Regions from separate parts of the Streptomyces sp. NPDC056347 genome, predicted to be linked through region 1. Evidence: riboswitches for the same ligand, from Rfam matches in the RefSeq annotation. Region 1 holds a riboswitch; the other holds the start of a gene.
The links. A riboswitch is a leader RNA that binds a small molecule or an ion and turns the genes downstream of it on or off. The one in region 1 is predicted to bind glycine.
Positions count from the first base shown of each region.

Region 2: it holds a riboswitch for glycine, as region 1 does, so the genes downstream of both, gcvT (glycine cleavage system aminomethyltransferase GcvT) here and gcvP (aminomethyl-transferring glycine dehydrogenase) in region 1, are expected to answer to the same signal.

Region 1 covers NZ_JBHJQP010000055.1:4,486-12,231, reverse strand. The annotation lists gene gcvP (aminomethyl-transferring glycine dehydrogenase) at 1-1,197, opposite strand, end outside; glycine riboswitch at 1,392-1,489, opposite strand; gene ACFCV8_RS15245 (PRC-barrel domain-containing protein) at 1,603-1,971, shown strand; gene ACFCV8_RS15240 (DNA polymerase IV) at 1,896-3,368, opposite strand; gene ACFCV8_RS15235 (MerR family transcriptional regulator) at 3,416-3,958, opposite strand; gene ACFCV8_RS15230 (bifunctional nuclease family protein) at 4,199-4,672, opposite strand; gene ACFCV8_RS15225 (MerR family transcriptional regulator) at 4,726-5,460, opposite strand; gene ACFCV8_RS15220 (FHA domain-containing protein) at 5,478-6,260, opposite strand; gene ACFCV8_RS15215 (DUF881 domain-containing protein) at 6,451-7,239, opposite strand; gene ACFCV8_RS15210 (small basic family protein) at 7,245-7,577, opposite strand; gene ACFCV8_RS15205 (DUF881 domain-containing protein) at 7,574-7,746, opposite strand, start outside.
Region 2 covers NZ_JBHJQP010000178.1:356-8,101, reverse strand. The annotation lists gene gcvH (glycine cleavage system protein GcvH) at 1-252, opposite strand, end outside; gene gcvT (glycine cleavage system aminomethyltransferase GcvT) at 481-1,596, opposite strand; glycine riboswitch at 1,737-1,834, opposite strand; gene ACFCV8_RS30090 (AAA family ATPase) at 1,999-2,694, shown strand; gene ACFCV8_RS30085 (enhanced serine sensitivity protein SseB) at 2,749-3,516, shown strand; gene ACFCV8_RS30080 (enhanced serine sensitivity protein SseB C-terminal domain-containing protein) at 3,706-4,485, shown strand; gene ACFCV8_RS30075 (ABC transporter permease) at 5,116-6,120, shown strand; gene ACFCV8_RS30070 (ABC transporter substrate-binding protein) at 6,216-7,746, shown strand, end outside.

The DNA.
Region 1 (7,746 bases):
CACGGTGAGGGTGTCGAAGTGGGCGCCGGTCACCACGTCGACACCGGCGGCGCGCAGGCCCTCGGCCAGGATCGCGGCGTAGCGGTGGGTACGCCGGGCGATCGTCCGCAGCCCGTCCGGGCCGTGGTAGACGGCGTACATCCCGGCCATGACGGCGAGCAGCACCTGGGCGGTGCAGATGTTGCTGGTGGCCTTCTCGCGGCGGATGTGCTGCTCACGCGTCTGCAGGGCCAGCCGGTAGGCCTTGTTGCCGTCCGCGTCGACGGAGACACCGACGAGGCGGCCGGGCAGGCTGCGGGCGAACTTCTCGCGGACGGCCATGTATCCGGCGTGCGGGCCGCCGAAGCCCATCGGGACGCCGAAGCGCTGCGTGGTGCCGATGGCGATGTCCGCGCCCAGCTCGCCAGGAGAGGTGAGCAGGGTCAGGGCCAGCAGATCGGCGGCGACCGTGACGATCGCGCCCAGTTCGTGGGCCTGCTCGATGACGGAGCCGATGTGGCGGACCTCGCCGGACGCGCCGGGGTACTGCAGCAGGACGCCGAAGACACCGCGCTCGGCGAGCTCGGCCGGGATGCCCTCGGACAGATCGGCGACGACGACCTCGACACCGGTCGGCTCGGCACGGGTCCCGATGACGGCGACGGTCTGCGGCAGGGCGTCGGCGTCGACCAGGAAGACGCCGTTCTTGACCTTTCCGACGCGCCGGGACAGCGCCATGGCCTCGGCGGCCGCGGTGCCCTCGTCGAGCAGGGAGGCGCCGGAGGTGGGCAGTCCGGTCAGGTCGGCGACCATCGTCTGGAAGTTCAGCAGGGCCTCCAGACGGCCCTGCGAGATCTCCGGCTGGTAGGGCGTGTAGGCCGTGTACCAGGCGGGGTTCTCCATGACGTTGCGCAGGATCACCGGCGGGGTGAAGGTGCCGTAGTAGCCGAGGCCGATCATCGGGCTCAGCACCTGGTTGCGGTCCGCGAGGTCACGCAGCTCGGCGAGTACCTCGGCCTCGGTGCGCGCGGACGGCAGCCCGAGAGCCTCCGTGCTCTTGATGACATCGGGCACCGCGGCCGCGGTGAGCTCGTCCAGCGAGCCGTAACCGACCTGGGCGAGCATCTTCGACTGCGCCTCGGCATCGGGTCCGATGTGGCGCTGCTCGAACGGAATGCCCTGCTCCAGCTGGGAGAGCGGAGTGCGGCGGGGGGTCATGGTGGAGGCCTCCTGGTCTGTCACGACCTGCGAGGGGCACCTCGGCGCGGGTGCCCGAACGGCCTCCCCCTCTGTCATCTCAACCTGAGAGCTTCACCGGCGCGCCCTGGGGCGTGCCGGCTTTCACCGTCGGTGAGGTAGGGACTCGTACCGGCACCCGGCCGCACGAAACCCGCCCTGCTTTCCAGAGTGACCTCGTCCGTGCGGTACGGGGGCCTGAGAGATTCCGGGGAGGATTTGCTCCTTCGGCGCCCTCCGGATCAGCTCCGAAGGACTCTCCCGCACGGGGTCAGCGGCCATGACCAGCCTACCAGCGGGGTTCATGGCCGATTTCTCGAGTGGCCAACCACCCGGATCTGCCCTTTTGTAGTGCTTGTGGAGTAGCCGCGACCAGTGGGAGGGATCGTGCAGACCGACATCGATCCGCGCAGCCTGATCGGCCGCAAGGCATTCGACCGCAAGGGCACCAGGATCGGGACCGTCGACGAGGTGTACCTCGACGACGCGACCGGGGTCCCCGAGTGGGCCGCCGTACGTACCGGGCTCTTCAGCCGGGACGCGTTCGTGCCGCTGGAACCCAGTGAATTCGTGGAGGACACGCTCCGCGTCCCCTTCGACCGGGCCCTGATCAAGGACGCGCCCGACTTCGGCGTGGGCCGCCACCTCTCACCGGAGCAGGAACTCCAGCTCTACCGCCATTACGGACTCGACTCCCCGCCCGGGGACGTCCCCCCGGACCGGGACTTCGGCAGGCTGGCCGGCCAGGACGAGTAGTCCGGCGGATTGCGCACCAGGGGCAGCGGGTCGGCCGGCCGCAGCTGCGGATCGTCCACCCGGAAGGTGCGCACCCGGCCGGGCGCCGACTCGGGCTCCTCGAACCGCACGGTCACCCGGCCGACACCGCTGCCCTGCACCCAGCCATGTCCGTAGGCGGTGTGGTGCACGTCGTGTCCGGCGGACCAGTGCCGGGCCGCGCGCAGTTCGGCGGTCTCCGTCTCCGGTGGCTTCGCCCCGGACTCGTCCGGCGGCTCGGCGCCGTCGTCGACGAGCCCCGGTGCCGACGGCTCCTTCGCCTGTTCCCCGGCCGCCGCCCGCTCCTCGGCGGCCTGGGCGAAGAGATCCTCCTGCGTGTAGTCGGCGAGCCCCGAGACGCCCACACCGAGGAGCCGGACGCCCCCGGTGGTATCCACGGCCTCAAGGAGCCGTGCGGCGGCCTCACGGACCACCACGGGGTCGTCCGTGGGGCCGCGGAGCGTCTCGGACCGGGTGAGCGTCGAGAAGTCGTAGCGGCGCACCTTCAGCACCACCGTGCGCCCGGACCGCCCCGCGCCCCGCAGCCGCCCGACGCACCGGTCGGCCAGCCGCTCGACCTCCGACCGGATCCGGATCCGGTCGTGGAGATCGGCGTCGAAGGTGTCCTCCACCGACACCGATTTCGCGTCCCGCTCCGCGACCACCGGCCGGTCGTCGTGGCCGAGGGCCATCCGATGCAGCGAGCCGCCGTGGGCCTTGCCGAGCAGGCGTACGAGCTCGTCCTCACCGGCCTCGGCCAGGTCATCGACCGTGGTCATCCCGGCTCGGCGCAGATGGTCCGCCGTCGCGGGCCCCACCCCGGGAAGGATCCGCACCGACTTCGGCGCGAGCAGCGCGCGCTCCGTGCCGGGGACTATCAGCCGCAGCCCGTCGGGCTTGGCCTCCTCCGAAGCGATCTTGGCCAGCATCTTGGAGCCGGCGAGCCCCACCGAGCCGGTGAGCCCGGTGACCGCCCTGATGGCCGCACGCAGCCGCTCGCCGATCTCCAGCGCCGAGGCCGTGTCGTCGGCCGTCCCGCCGGCCTCCAGGTCCACGAAGGCCTCGTCCAGGCTGAGCGGCTCCACCAGCGGGGAGAGCCGCGCGAGCAGCTCCATCACCTGATCGCTCACCGCCCGGTACAGCTGGAAGCGGGGCACCAGATAGGCCGCGTTGGGCGCGAGCCGCCGCGCCTGCGCCATCGGCATGGCGGAGTGCACCCCGAAGCGCCGCGCCTCGTACGACGCGGTGGCGACGACCCCGCGCGGCCCCAGCCCGCCCACCACGACCGGCTTGCCGCGCAGGCTCGGCTTGGCCGCCTGCTCGGCCGAGGCGTAGAAGGCATCCATGTCGAGATGGAGGATGGTGGGTGCGGCTCTCACACCCACCGATGCTGCCCTACGGCACTGACAGTCGCCGCACGGCCGGATCAGCCGGCCCGGTTGCGGCGTCGCGCCAGCTCGTCGGCGGGGTTGTTCCCGACGAGGGTCTCGCCGGTGTCCACCCGCTCGCCGTGCAGCTGCGACAGCGCGGCGTCGACGTCCTGCCACACCACGCCCACGGCGATGCCGAAGACCCCTTGGCCGCCCTGGAGGAGGCTGACGACCTCGTCGGGCGAGGAGCATTCGTAGACCGTCGCCCCGTCGCTCATCAGCGTCATCCGCTCGAGATCCTGGAACCCGCGGGCTCGCAGGTGCTGCACCGTGGTGCGGATGTTCTGCAGCGCCACGCCGGTGTCCAGGAACCGCTTCACGATCTTCAGCAGGACGACGTCCCGGAAGCTGTAGAGCCGCTGCGTGCCGGAGCCGTACGCGGGGCGCACGCTCGGTTCCACCAGCCCCGTGCGCGCCCAGTAGTCCAGCTGCCGGTAGGTGATCCCGGCGGCCGCGCAGGCGGTCGGCCCGCGGTAGCCGATGTCGTTGGCCGATGCCACTGCGCCCCCCGCCACCGCCGGATGAACCGGTTGCACGATGGTGTGGTCGGCTGTACTCCCCTGCTGCGGACACGGCGCACCCGCTGCCGTACCGTCGCCGCTGCTTCTCACGCCGACCTCCGTCCTTGACCTGCCCTCTCGAAGGTAGGCAGTCACTCGGGGTGCGTCAACGATCGCCACACTCGGCACGCCGAGTGATAATCACCCCGAGGGTGGTTTCCCCCGCCTCGCAAGCGGGAAAGGCTTGTCGGATGTGCTGGCGGCAGCCCTGCGGGACGGTCACTGGCTGTTGGTACCGAAGTCTTCCGGGGAGATCTGGTCGAGGAACTCGCGGAACTTCTCCACCTCGTCCTCCTGCTCGTCCGGAATCGCGATGCCTGCGTCGTCGAGCACCCCGTCGCTGCCGTAGATCGGCGTTCCGGTGCGCAGGGCGAGCGCTATGGCGTCGGACGGCCGCGCGCTCACCTCGACCCCGCTGGCGAAGACCAGCTCCGCGTAGAAGACCCCTTCGCGGAGGTCCGTGATGCGGACCTCGGTGAGCTCCTGGCCCACGGCCTCGAGCACGTCCTTGAAGAGATCATGGGTCAGCGGCCTGGCCGGTGCCATGCCCTGCTGGGCGAAGGCGATCGCGGTCGCCTCCCCGGGACCGATCCAAATGGGGAGGAACCGGTCGCCTCCCACTTCACGCAGGAGCACGATCGGTTGGTTCGAGGGCATTTCCACCCGGACACCCACAACGTCGAGCTCGTTCACACAGCAACCCTAGGACGTGCTTGGCAGGTTTGGGTAGTCGGGCACCGGCGTGATCAGTGGAGCCGGACGTGCAGAGCGCTCTGCACAAAGGCCGAATGGAGCCGCACGGACAGCTCCGCAAGCTCTTTCGCGGTGGCCTCCGCATGGGCTCTGGTCTGCGGATTCCGATGTCTGCGCAAGGGCGCGACCACCTGCTCGATGAGCCCGACCTCACGATCCGCAGCCGACCGCATGGCACGCAGGTGACGCGGCTCGAGACCGAACCTGCCCAGATCCGCCACAAGCTTGGCGACGGTGACCGCCTCGGCGTCGTAGCCGCCCTCCGGGGTCGGGGTGACCAGACCGTACGACTCCCACTCGTCGAGCTCGCTCTCCGTCGCCTCGGCGGCGGCCAGCAGCTCGGCACGGCCGATCCGGGCGGCGGTGGGCCGTCCGGCCTCCGCCCCGTCGGCCAGGTCCCGCGGGCCGCCCCCGGACGGCAGGGCGGCCTGTTCACCACGGGCGAGGGCATCCAGATGCTCGCGGATGACCTTCAACGGCAGGTAGTGGTCCCGCTGCATGCGCAGCACCTGGGCCAGCCGCTCCACATCGGCACCGCGGAACTTGCGATAGCCCGAAGGAGTCCGCTGCGGCTCGACGAGCCCCTCGGCCTCCAGGAAACGGATCTTGGAGATCGTGACCTCGGGAAACTCTTCCCGCAGCCGCAGCAGCACCGTACCGATGCTCATCGGGCGGTCGTCGCCGGTGGCGGTGCCGGTCACGGCACCGCCCGTCGGTGTTCTGAGCATGGACCTTCCCTGACGGGTCAGATACCGCGCTGGCTCGCGTAGAAGACCAGCCGGTACTTGCCGATCTGCACTTCGTCGCCATTCGACAGGGCGACGGAGTCGATGCGCTCACGATTGACGTAGGTGCCGTTGAGACTGCCGACGTCCCCGACCGTGAAGCTGCCGTCGGCGCCCCGGTGGAACTCCACGTGGCGACGCGACACCGTCACGTCATCGAGGAAGATGTCGCTCTGCGGGTGACGGCCCGCCGTGGTCACCTCACCGTCCAGCAGGAAACGACTGCCGGAATTCGGACCACGGCGCACCACGAGGAGCGCCGAGCCGAGCGGCAGCGCCTCGACGGCGGCCTGCGCCTCGGGCGAGAGGGACGGGATGGCGGTCTGGCCGGTGGCCTCCGCGTCGTACGCCTCAAGGCCGGAGATGGAGATCGTCGACGTCGTCTCCGAGGCACGCTCCGGAATACCGCCCTTCAGCGGCGCACCGCAGTTGGAGCAGAAGCGGCCGGCCTCGGAATTGCGATGGCCGCACCTCGGACAGACCGGCATGGACGAACCCTCCTGCCTGGGGGCGAACCCTCCGCCCGAGCCCGACGATTCCCCGAAACCTATGCGGGCGGCGCCGGCAGGGTCAACAGACGACGCGCCGGTTGCTCCCGAATTGTCACTGCCCGTACCCGCCACCTGATCACGGAAGAGCGGGCGTTCCGAACCCTGCTCCTCCGCCTGGCCATGGCGCGGTGCGCGATGGCGGGCGGCCTCGTCTCGAGCGCTCTTGCCGAACAACTTCCCAAACAACTTCACGGGCGATTCCCCTTGACCGAAATAGACCCGCCCGTGGGGCAGGACGAACCCTGAATGAACACACCTGCCGACCCGGACATCTTCACAACGTCCGTATCCACCCGACAGTTTCCACCACGCACCGCCAATCCGATGCGGCGACCCCCCGCAACCTCGCGCCCGTGTCCTTCGACCCTTCCGCGCCGCGATGTCACGGTGACGACGACCGAGCGTAGTCAGGCTGCTCCGCTGGTCGCAAGGCATCCACGACAATGTCGTCGGCCTGCGCGACCTGCACGGTGGCCTGCTCCTTCTCCAGCGTCTGCACCACCCCGCCCGGAATGTTCAGCGCCGGCTCCAGGTCCTGGGGTTTGCCGATCACCTTGAAGACGTACGGCTCAGTGATCTTACGGTCGTCGACGCTCACATTGCCGCCGTCGCCGGAGAAGTAGGTGTTGGCCACCACACGCACCCCGTTGACCTCGATCGCCTCGGCGCCCGCCGCACGCAGCTCCTGGAGCGCGTCCAGCAGCATGTCCGCCTTCACGCCGTCCCCGGGGTCATGGACGGTGAGCGTGATCCCGGGCCCGTGAGCCGCCACGGTGCCCGCGAGGATACCCAGCTGGCGTTCCTTCTCGACCGTCTGCTTGCGCGCCTCCTCGGCCTGGTCGGAGCTGTTCTCCAGCTCCGTGCGCTGAGCTGCCAGCCGCTGCTTCTCGTCCTCCAGACGCTGCGTCCGGTCGTCCAGCTCGTCGAGGATGCGGACCAGGTCCTCCTGCCGGGCGCCGCGCAGCGCGCTGTTGTCGCTGGTGGACCGCACCTGGATGGCCAGCCCGAGACCGAGGACGAACAGCAGTACCGCGACGGTCAGTTGAGCCCGGGTCACCCGCGGCGGCCAGAGACCGGCGATCAGGCGCTGACGGCCGGTGATTTCCTCGGCGGGGCCCGGTGCCGGCTCCTCGGCCCGCTCGGGGCCGTCGGGAAGTTCTTCGTTGCTCATCGGCGTCAGGCCCGGAAGACGTGCCGGCGGATGGCCGCGGCGTTGGAGAAGATCCTGATCCCGAGCACGACCACCACACCCGTGGACAGCTGCGCGCCGACGCCCAGCTTGTCGCCCAGGAACACGATGAGGGCGGCGACCACGACGTTCGAGAGGAACGACACGACGAAGACCTTGTCGACGAAGATCCCGTCGAGCATGGCCCGCAGGCCGCCGAATACGGCGTCGAGTGCCGCCACGACGGCGATCGGGAGATACGGCTCGACCACGGCCGGCACCTCGGGCCGGACCAACAGCCCGACCACGACGCCCACGACGAGGCCCAGTACGGCGATCACGATGTGCCCTTCCCTGTGTCTGCCGCACCACTGCCGGTGTCTGCGGCCCGATAAGGCTCTGCTGTACGTACGATCAGGCTCGGTGCGACCGGAAGGCTGACCTTCTCCTGGACCGACAGGCTCGTCCGGATGTCGAAAGTGTCCTTCAGCGCTTGCAGGTACTGCCCGT
Region 2 (7,746 bases), on a different contig from region 1:
GACGTCCTGGTTCGCCTCGGTGACCTCACCGGTCACCGGCGAGTACAGGTCGCTCACGGACTTGGTCGACTCCAGCTCGCCGCAGGTCTCGCCCGCGGTCACCGTGTCACCGACCTCGGGGAGCTGGACGTAGACGACGTCGCCGAGGGCGTTGGCGGCGTGCTCGGTGATACCGATCGTGGCCACACCGTCCTCGACGGCCGACAGCCACTCGTGCTCCTTGCTGTACCGCAGCTGCTGGGGGTTGCTCATGACCTGAATTCTCCTGTACGCGGGGGAGTGCTGATGAACGGTGGTCTTACGGTGTGAGACGCGACTGCGTCACTTCTGCGACGCGGCCGTGAATTCTCTGCGGGGCGCCGGTGTCCGCTCCCGGCGCCCGATGCGACTTCCGGTGTCCGGCGTCACTTCCGGTGCTCGGCCTTGCTCGCGGCGTCCGGCGTCACTTCCGGCGCCCGGCTTCGCCTGCGGCGCCCGGCGTCACTTCTGGCGCTTGTAGAACGGCAGCGCCACGACCTCGTACGGCTCGTGACTGCCCCGGATGTCCACCGCGACGCCCGCGGTGCCGGGCGTGGCGTGCGTCGCGTCGATGTAGGCCATGGCGATCGGCTTGCCCAGGGTGGGCGAGGGGGCGCCGGAGGTGACCTCGCCGACGACCTCGCCGCCGACGGTCACGGGGAATCCGGCGCGCGGCACCCGGCGGCCCTCGGCGACCAGGCCGACCAGCTTGCGCGGCGGGGCGGTCTCGGCGCGCTCGGCGGCGGCTTCCAGGGCCTTGCGGCCGACGAAGTCGCCCTCCTTCTCGAACTTCACGACCCGGCCGAGACCGGCGTCGAACGGGGTCAGCCCGGTGGTCAGCTCGTGCCCGTACAGCGGCATGCCCGCCTCCAGGCGCAGCGTGTCGCGGCAGGACAGCCCGCACGGCACCAGGCCGCGCCCGGCGCCCGCCTCGGTCAGCGCCTTCCACAGCTGCTCGGCGTGGGCGGGGGCGACGAACAGCTCGAAGCCGTCCTCGCCGGTGTAGCCGGTACGGGCGATCAGCGCGGGAACCCCGGCGACGGTGCCCGGCAGCCCGGCGTAGTACTTCAGACCGTCCAGGTCGGCGTCGGTGACCGAGGCCAGGATCGCGGGGGACTCGGGGCCCTGGACGGCGAGCAGCGCGTACGCGTCGCGGTCGTCGCGGACCTCGGCGTCGAAGCCCTCGGCCCGCGCGGTCAGCGCGTCCAGCACGATCTGGGCGTTGCCCGCGTTGGCCACGACCATGTACTCGGTCTCGCCGAGCCGGTAGACGATCAGGTCGTCCAGGATGCCGCCGTCCTCGGCGCAGATCATCGTGTAGCGGGCGCGGCCCACGGCGACCGTGCCGATGTTGCCGACCAGCGCGAAGTTCAGGAGGGCGGCCGCACCGGCGCCGGTGACGGTGATCTCGCCCATGTGCGACAGGTCGAAGAGACCGGCCCGGGTGCGCACCGCGTTGTGCTCGTCGCGCTCACTGGCGTACCGCAGGGGCATGTCCCAGCCCGCGAAGTCGGTCATGGTCGCGCCCAGCGAACGGTGCAGGGCATCGAGGGCGGTGAGGCGGGGTGCGGTGCTCATGAGTGTGACTCCCGGAACATGACGACATGGGCGAACCCTCCCCATCTGTCATCGGAACCTGAGAGGTTCGCCGAGAGCCCCGGACGGGTTCGGCTTGCACCTTGGGTGGAGCCGCGAAGCGGCCCGCTTTTCAGATCTGCCTCATCCACGCGGTACGGGGCCTGAGAGATTCAAGGGAGGAACTTGCTCCTTCGGCGCCCGGCACGGACAGTGACCGGGACTCTCCCGCGCGGATTCAAGCGGCCTTTATGCAGTTGGCCGGGTCATCATCGCACGCATCGCACCGGAATGGGGCCCCGGTACCCCGCTGGAATTCATCGGCACGGGCGGTTGTGCCGCATTACCTTTTCTTTACACTTCATGGGCATGGGGTCTGGGGTGAGCCGACCATGGGGGAGGGCGATGACGTTGCAGCGGTACGCGACGACCACGGGGGTCGCGCACGGCGCGGTGGCCGCGCGGTCCGGGGCTCCGGCGCGGGAGGCGCCCGGCGGGCTCGTGCCCGTCGTGCGGGATCTGCGGGACCGGGCCGGGCGCAGCCCGCGCGGGCTGCACTTCGCCGCGGGCGATGTGGTGGTGGTCTCCGGGCTGCCCGGCAGCGGGAAGTCCACGCTGATCCGGCGGGTGGTGGTGGCGGCCCACGCCGTCGACTCGCAGGACACCCGGGACCGCTGGGCGGGGGTGATGCCCCGCTTACTTCCCTACGCCCTCTACCGCCCGCTCGTGCGCGCCGCCCATTACTGGGGGCTGTGGCGGGTGCTGCGCTCCGGTGAGTCCGCCGTCGTCCACGACTGCGGGACCCAGGCGTGGGTACGCGGCTGGCTGGCCCGGGCCGCCCGGCGCCGGGGCCGGCTCCTGCACCTGGTCCTCCTCGACGTCAGCCCGCAGACCGCCCGGGAGGGGCAGCGCGAGCGCGGGCGCGGGGTGTCCGCGTACGCCTTCGCCCGGCACCGCCGAGCGGTGGGACGGCTGCTGACGGCGACCGCGGACGGCGTCCTCCCGGCCGGCTGCGCCTCGGCGGTGCTGCTGGACCGGGAGGCGGCGGGGCGGCTCGGGCGGATCGTCTTCACGGCCGGGCGGCCCGGGGCCGGGCGCTAACCTTCTGCGCGGAAGCGCGGAAGCGTGGGTGATGAAGGGGAAGCAGGGGAAGCAGTGGACATTCCGGCGCAGGCCGCGCATCCGCAGAGCGGATGGCCGGCCAATGAGCTCGAAGAGGTGCTGATGGCCTCGGTGGGCAACCCGGAGGCGGGCGGGCGCCTCGTCGAGGTGCTCGGCCGCAACCAGGTCTGGGTGCCGCTGCCCAACGGCGGCGGACCCGACTCCCCGTCCCTCGACCTGCCGACGATGGAGCTCGACGGCGCCGCGTACGTCCCCGTCTTCAGCTCCGAGCAGCAGTTCCTCGCCTGCGTCGGCAGCCACATGTCCTTCACGGTCGCGCCCGCCCGCGACTTCGCCCGCGGGCTGCCGCCGCAGCTCGGCATCGTGGTGAACCCGGGCGGCGCGGTCGGGATGCCGCTGCCGCCCCCGGCCGTCGCCGAGCTCTGCCGGACCGGCCGCACCCCGCTCGACGGCCCGGCCGGCGGCGGCCGGGTCCGGCTCTTCGAGCCGGACTGGCAGGAGGAGCCCGTCGACTTCCTCGCCGCGGCGGCCGGAGAGTTCGAGGAGAGCGGCGTCGTGGTCACCGCCCGCCGCGCACTGGCCAGCATCGAGGGCGGCGAACCCGTCCTCTTCGTCGGCGTGGAGCTCTCCGCCTGGGAGGACGACGCGCGCAACGCCCCGATGGACGCCCTCGGCCGCGCCCTGGGCCGCGTCGCGCTGCCCTGGCCGGTCAACCTGGTGCTGCTCGATGTCGCCCAGGACCCGGTCGGCGACTGGATGCGCGAGACGGTCCGGCCGTTCTACCAGCGGGCGGGCCGGTAGCCGGGCGCCGGAACGCCTCATGCGCGTTTTTGGCCACCCGGGAGCTGGGCACCGCCGCGCACCATGGCGTCAAGTCGGTGTCATGACCGGCGCATAAGCTGGTTTCATGGCGGGTGCCTCGGCACCGGCCGCACCCGTGTGCCCGGGAGCGGCCGGCCGGCACAGTGGATCGAAGAGGGGCGGGACCAGGTGAGTGCGTCAGGCACCGCGGCGGCCGGGCAGGTCGAGCACATGCTGCGCCAAGTGACGCCCGGACGCTACGACGCGTACGAGGCGCTGCTCCAGGCCCTCGCCCACGGCCGGATCTGGATGCTGCTGTGGCAGGGCCGGGCCGGATCGCCCGACGCCCAGTACGGGAACATGGAGATCGACGGCCTCGGCTACGCCCCCTGTGTGACCTCCGCCCAGGAGCTCTCCGCCAGCGGCTGGAACCGCGCCCACGAACTGGTCGACGGCCTGGAGATCGCCCGCGCCCTCTTCCCCGACCGCTGGGGCATCTGGCTCAACCCGCACGCCCCCGGCGGCGGCGTCGGCATCCCCTGGCTGGACCTGCGCCGGATCGCCACCGGCCTCGACCGGATGCCCGCGGGCCCGCTCCGCCTCACCGAGCCGGCCATCGAGATCCCGCAGTTCTACGCCCTGCTCACGCAGAACGCCCACCGCACCCCCGCGGTCCGCTCGCTGCGCCGCGCCTGGGTGCAGCCCGCGCTCGGCGCCCCGTACCTCACCATCGGGCTCGACCTCTACGACACCGGCCCGGCCGCGGTGGACGCGGCCCGCACGATGATGCAGCAGTCGATCTCCGCCGTCCCGGACGGGCTGCCGGTCTCCACCGTCGCGATGTCCGACGAGTACGACCCGGTCGCGATGTGGCTGCGCGCCAACGCCCGCCCGTTCTACGACCGCGAGGCACACGCCCCGGCGGCCCCCGCCACGGGATACGGCTACCCGCCGCAGTCCACGTACTGACCGCCGCCGACGTCCGCGTACTGACAGCCGCCGACGTCCGCGTGCTGGCCACCCCCGACGTCCGCGTGCTGGCCACGGTCGCAGTCCACGTACTGACAGCCGCCGCGGGGCCCGCGCCCGGGCAATCGGCGCTCCCCGCACACGGGTACCCGCCGCTCCCCGCCGACCGGTACCCGCCATTCCCCGCGTACGGGTGGAAAAGCCGCCGAAGCGACGAAGACCGGAATGCGACGTTACGCTTCCGGTTTTCCGCAACGTTCGCATAAGGCGCCAACTCGCCTTGATCCGGAACGTGTTCACCCCGGTCCGGGGTCATCAGCCCTTCAATGTCCGGTATTTGCGCACTGCGCACCCCTGGTGACGATTGCACCGCTAATCCGATCCGCTGCCCCCTTGCGCATCAACTGACCTGTGTTCGGCGGGCGTTCGCCCGCGTCCGGATAACGGAACACCCAGGACCGCATCACGGTTAGGCATCCATTCGCCTACCGGTATGGCTACCTGTAGTGACGGCAATGAAGACTCCGGCAGCAAGGGCGTCTTGCCGCTCCGCGTACGACTGACTGATCCGTGCCGCCACAGCGGCCAGTTCGGCCCGGCCACCGCCGGTTGAGAGGGGTCCTTGCCACGATGACGGCACCACTGCACGAGCCGACCAGGGAAGCGGATCCGGACGCGGTCGGCGGCCCCGCGGTCGACTCCGGGGCGAAGAAGGTCGAGGGACGGTCGCTCAAGCAGATCGCCTGGAACCGTCTGAAGCAGGACAAGGTCGCGCTGACCGGCGGCATCACCGTTCTCGTCCTCGTCCTGGTGGCAATCTTCGCGCCGCTGATCGTCAGCCTGTTCGGGCACCCGCCGAACGAGTTCCACCAGGACATGCTCGACCCGCTGACCAACCTTCCGCAGGGCAGTCTCGGCGGGGTCAGCGGCGACTACCTCTTCGGCGTCGAGCCCAACAAGGGCCGCGACATCTTCAGCCGGATCGTCTACGGCGCCCGGATCTCCCTGCTGGTGGCGTTCCTGGCGGCCCTGGTCGCCGTCGCGCTCGGCACCCTGTTCGGGATCATCGCCGGATACTTCGGCGGCTGGGTGGACGCGGTGATCAGCCGGGTCATGGACGTGCTGCTGTCCTTCCCGCAGCTGCTCTTCATCATCTCCCTGGTGTCGGTCCTCCCCGACGACCTGCTCGGCCTCACCGGCAGCGGCGTACGCATCGCCGTGCTCATCGCCGTCATCGGATTCTTCGGCTGGCCCTACGTGGGCCGCATCGTCCGCGGCCAGACGCTCTCGCTGCGCGAGCGGGAGTACGTGGAGGCGGCCCGCAGCCTCGGCGGCGGGCGGGTCCACATCCTCTTCCGCGAGCTGCTGCCGAACCTGGTGGCGCCGATCACCGTCTACGCCACGCTGATGATCCCCACCAACATCCTCACCGAGGCCGCGCTCAGCTTCCTCGGCGCCGGTGTCCGCCCGCCCACCGCCTCCTGGGGCGGCATGCTGCGGGACGCGCTGGAAACGTACGAGCACGACCCGATGTTCATGGTCTTCCCCGGCGTGACGATCTTCATCACCGTGCTGGCCTTCAATCTCTTCGGGGACGGGCTGCGCGATGCCCTGGACCCCAAGGGAACCCGTTAGCCCACGACCTGCCCCTGCCGCTTCGTCAGGTGGCTCTTCCCATGGTTCTTTGGCAAGCAACTGCCTGGGACCGCGATCTCGGAGGTTGCGAGAAAATGTCCACAGTCACCTCGAAACGACGGCTCACCGCGGGTGCGGCCCTCGTGGTCGCGGCGCTGATGACCACCTCGGCGTGCGGCGGCGGCGACAGCGAGGGCGGCGGCAAGTCGAAGGGCGCCGGCTACAACGCGGCGTTCAACAAGGTCGCCAACCCGTCCACCAAGAAGGGCGGGACGCTGAAGTTCGTCGGCAAGCAGGACCTCGACTCCGCCGACCCCCAGCGCGCCTACTACGGCATGGCCTGGGACTTCATGCGCTTCTACACGCGCCAGCTGGTCACCTACGACACCAAGCCGGGTCAGGCCTCCACCAAGCTGGTCGGCGACCTGGCCACCGGCCCCGGTGAGATCACGGACGGCGGCAAGACCTACACGTACAAGCTGCGTTCCGGTCTGACCTGGGAGGACGGCTCCAAGCTGACCTCCAAGGACGTCAAGTACGGCATCGAGCGCATCTGGGCGACGGACACCATCACCGGTGGCCCGCAGTACCTCATGCAGACGCTGGACCCCAAGGGCGAGTACAAGGGCCCCTACAAGGACAAGTCCGCGGACAAGCTCGGCCTGAAGGCCATCGAGACGCCGGACGACAACACCATCGTCTTCAAGCTGCCCAAGCCCAACGGTGACTTCGAGCAGTTCCTCGCCATGCCGTCCGGCTCGCCGGTGAAGGCGGACAAGGACACCGGCACGAAGTACACCCAGCGGCCGTTCTCCGCCGGCCCGTACAAGTTCGAGTCGTACAAGCCGGGCAAGAGCATCGTGCTCGTCCGCAACGACAAGTGGCAGAAGGCCTCCGACCCGGTGCGCGCCGCGCTCCCGGACAAGGTCACCGTGACGATCTCCGCCAACCTGGAGGAGAACGACAAGAAGCTGATGGAGGGCGACTACGACGTCGACCTCAACGGCACCGGCATGACCCAGTCCGGCCGCGTCACCGCCGTCCAGGACCACAAGGACAGCGTCGACAACATGCAGACGTCCTTCGTCCGCTACGTCGCGCTGGTCCACACCGCGAAGCCGTTCGACAACGTCCACTGCCGCAAGGCCGTCTTCTACGCGACGGACTTCGCCGGTCTCCAGCAGACCCGTGGCGGCGAGCTCGCCGGTGGCGCGATCGCCAACAGCACCCTGCCGGCCTCCATCAAGGGCCACAGCGACTACGACCCGTACGGCGTCCTCGCCCGCAAGGGCAAGCCGGACCTGGCCAAGGCCAAGGACGAGCTGAAGCAGTGCAACCAGCCGACCGGCTTCTCCACCAAGCTCAGCGCCCGTAACAACAACCCGGGCGAGGTCGACGCCGCCGAGGCGCTCCAGGAGCAGCTCGGCAAGGTCGGCATCAAGGTCGAGGTGGACCCGATCGACGGCGCCGAGTCGTCCAGCATCACCGGCTCGCCGTCCGTCGTGAAGAAGCGCGGCTACGGCATGACGATGAGCGGCTGGGGCCCGGACTTCCCGTCCGGCCAGGGCTTCGGCCAGCCGCTGTGGGACAGCCGCTTCCTCGCGGAGACCGGCAACTACAACGAGT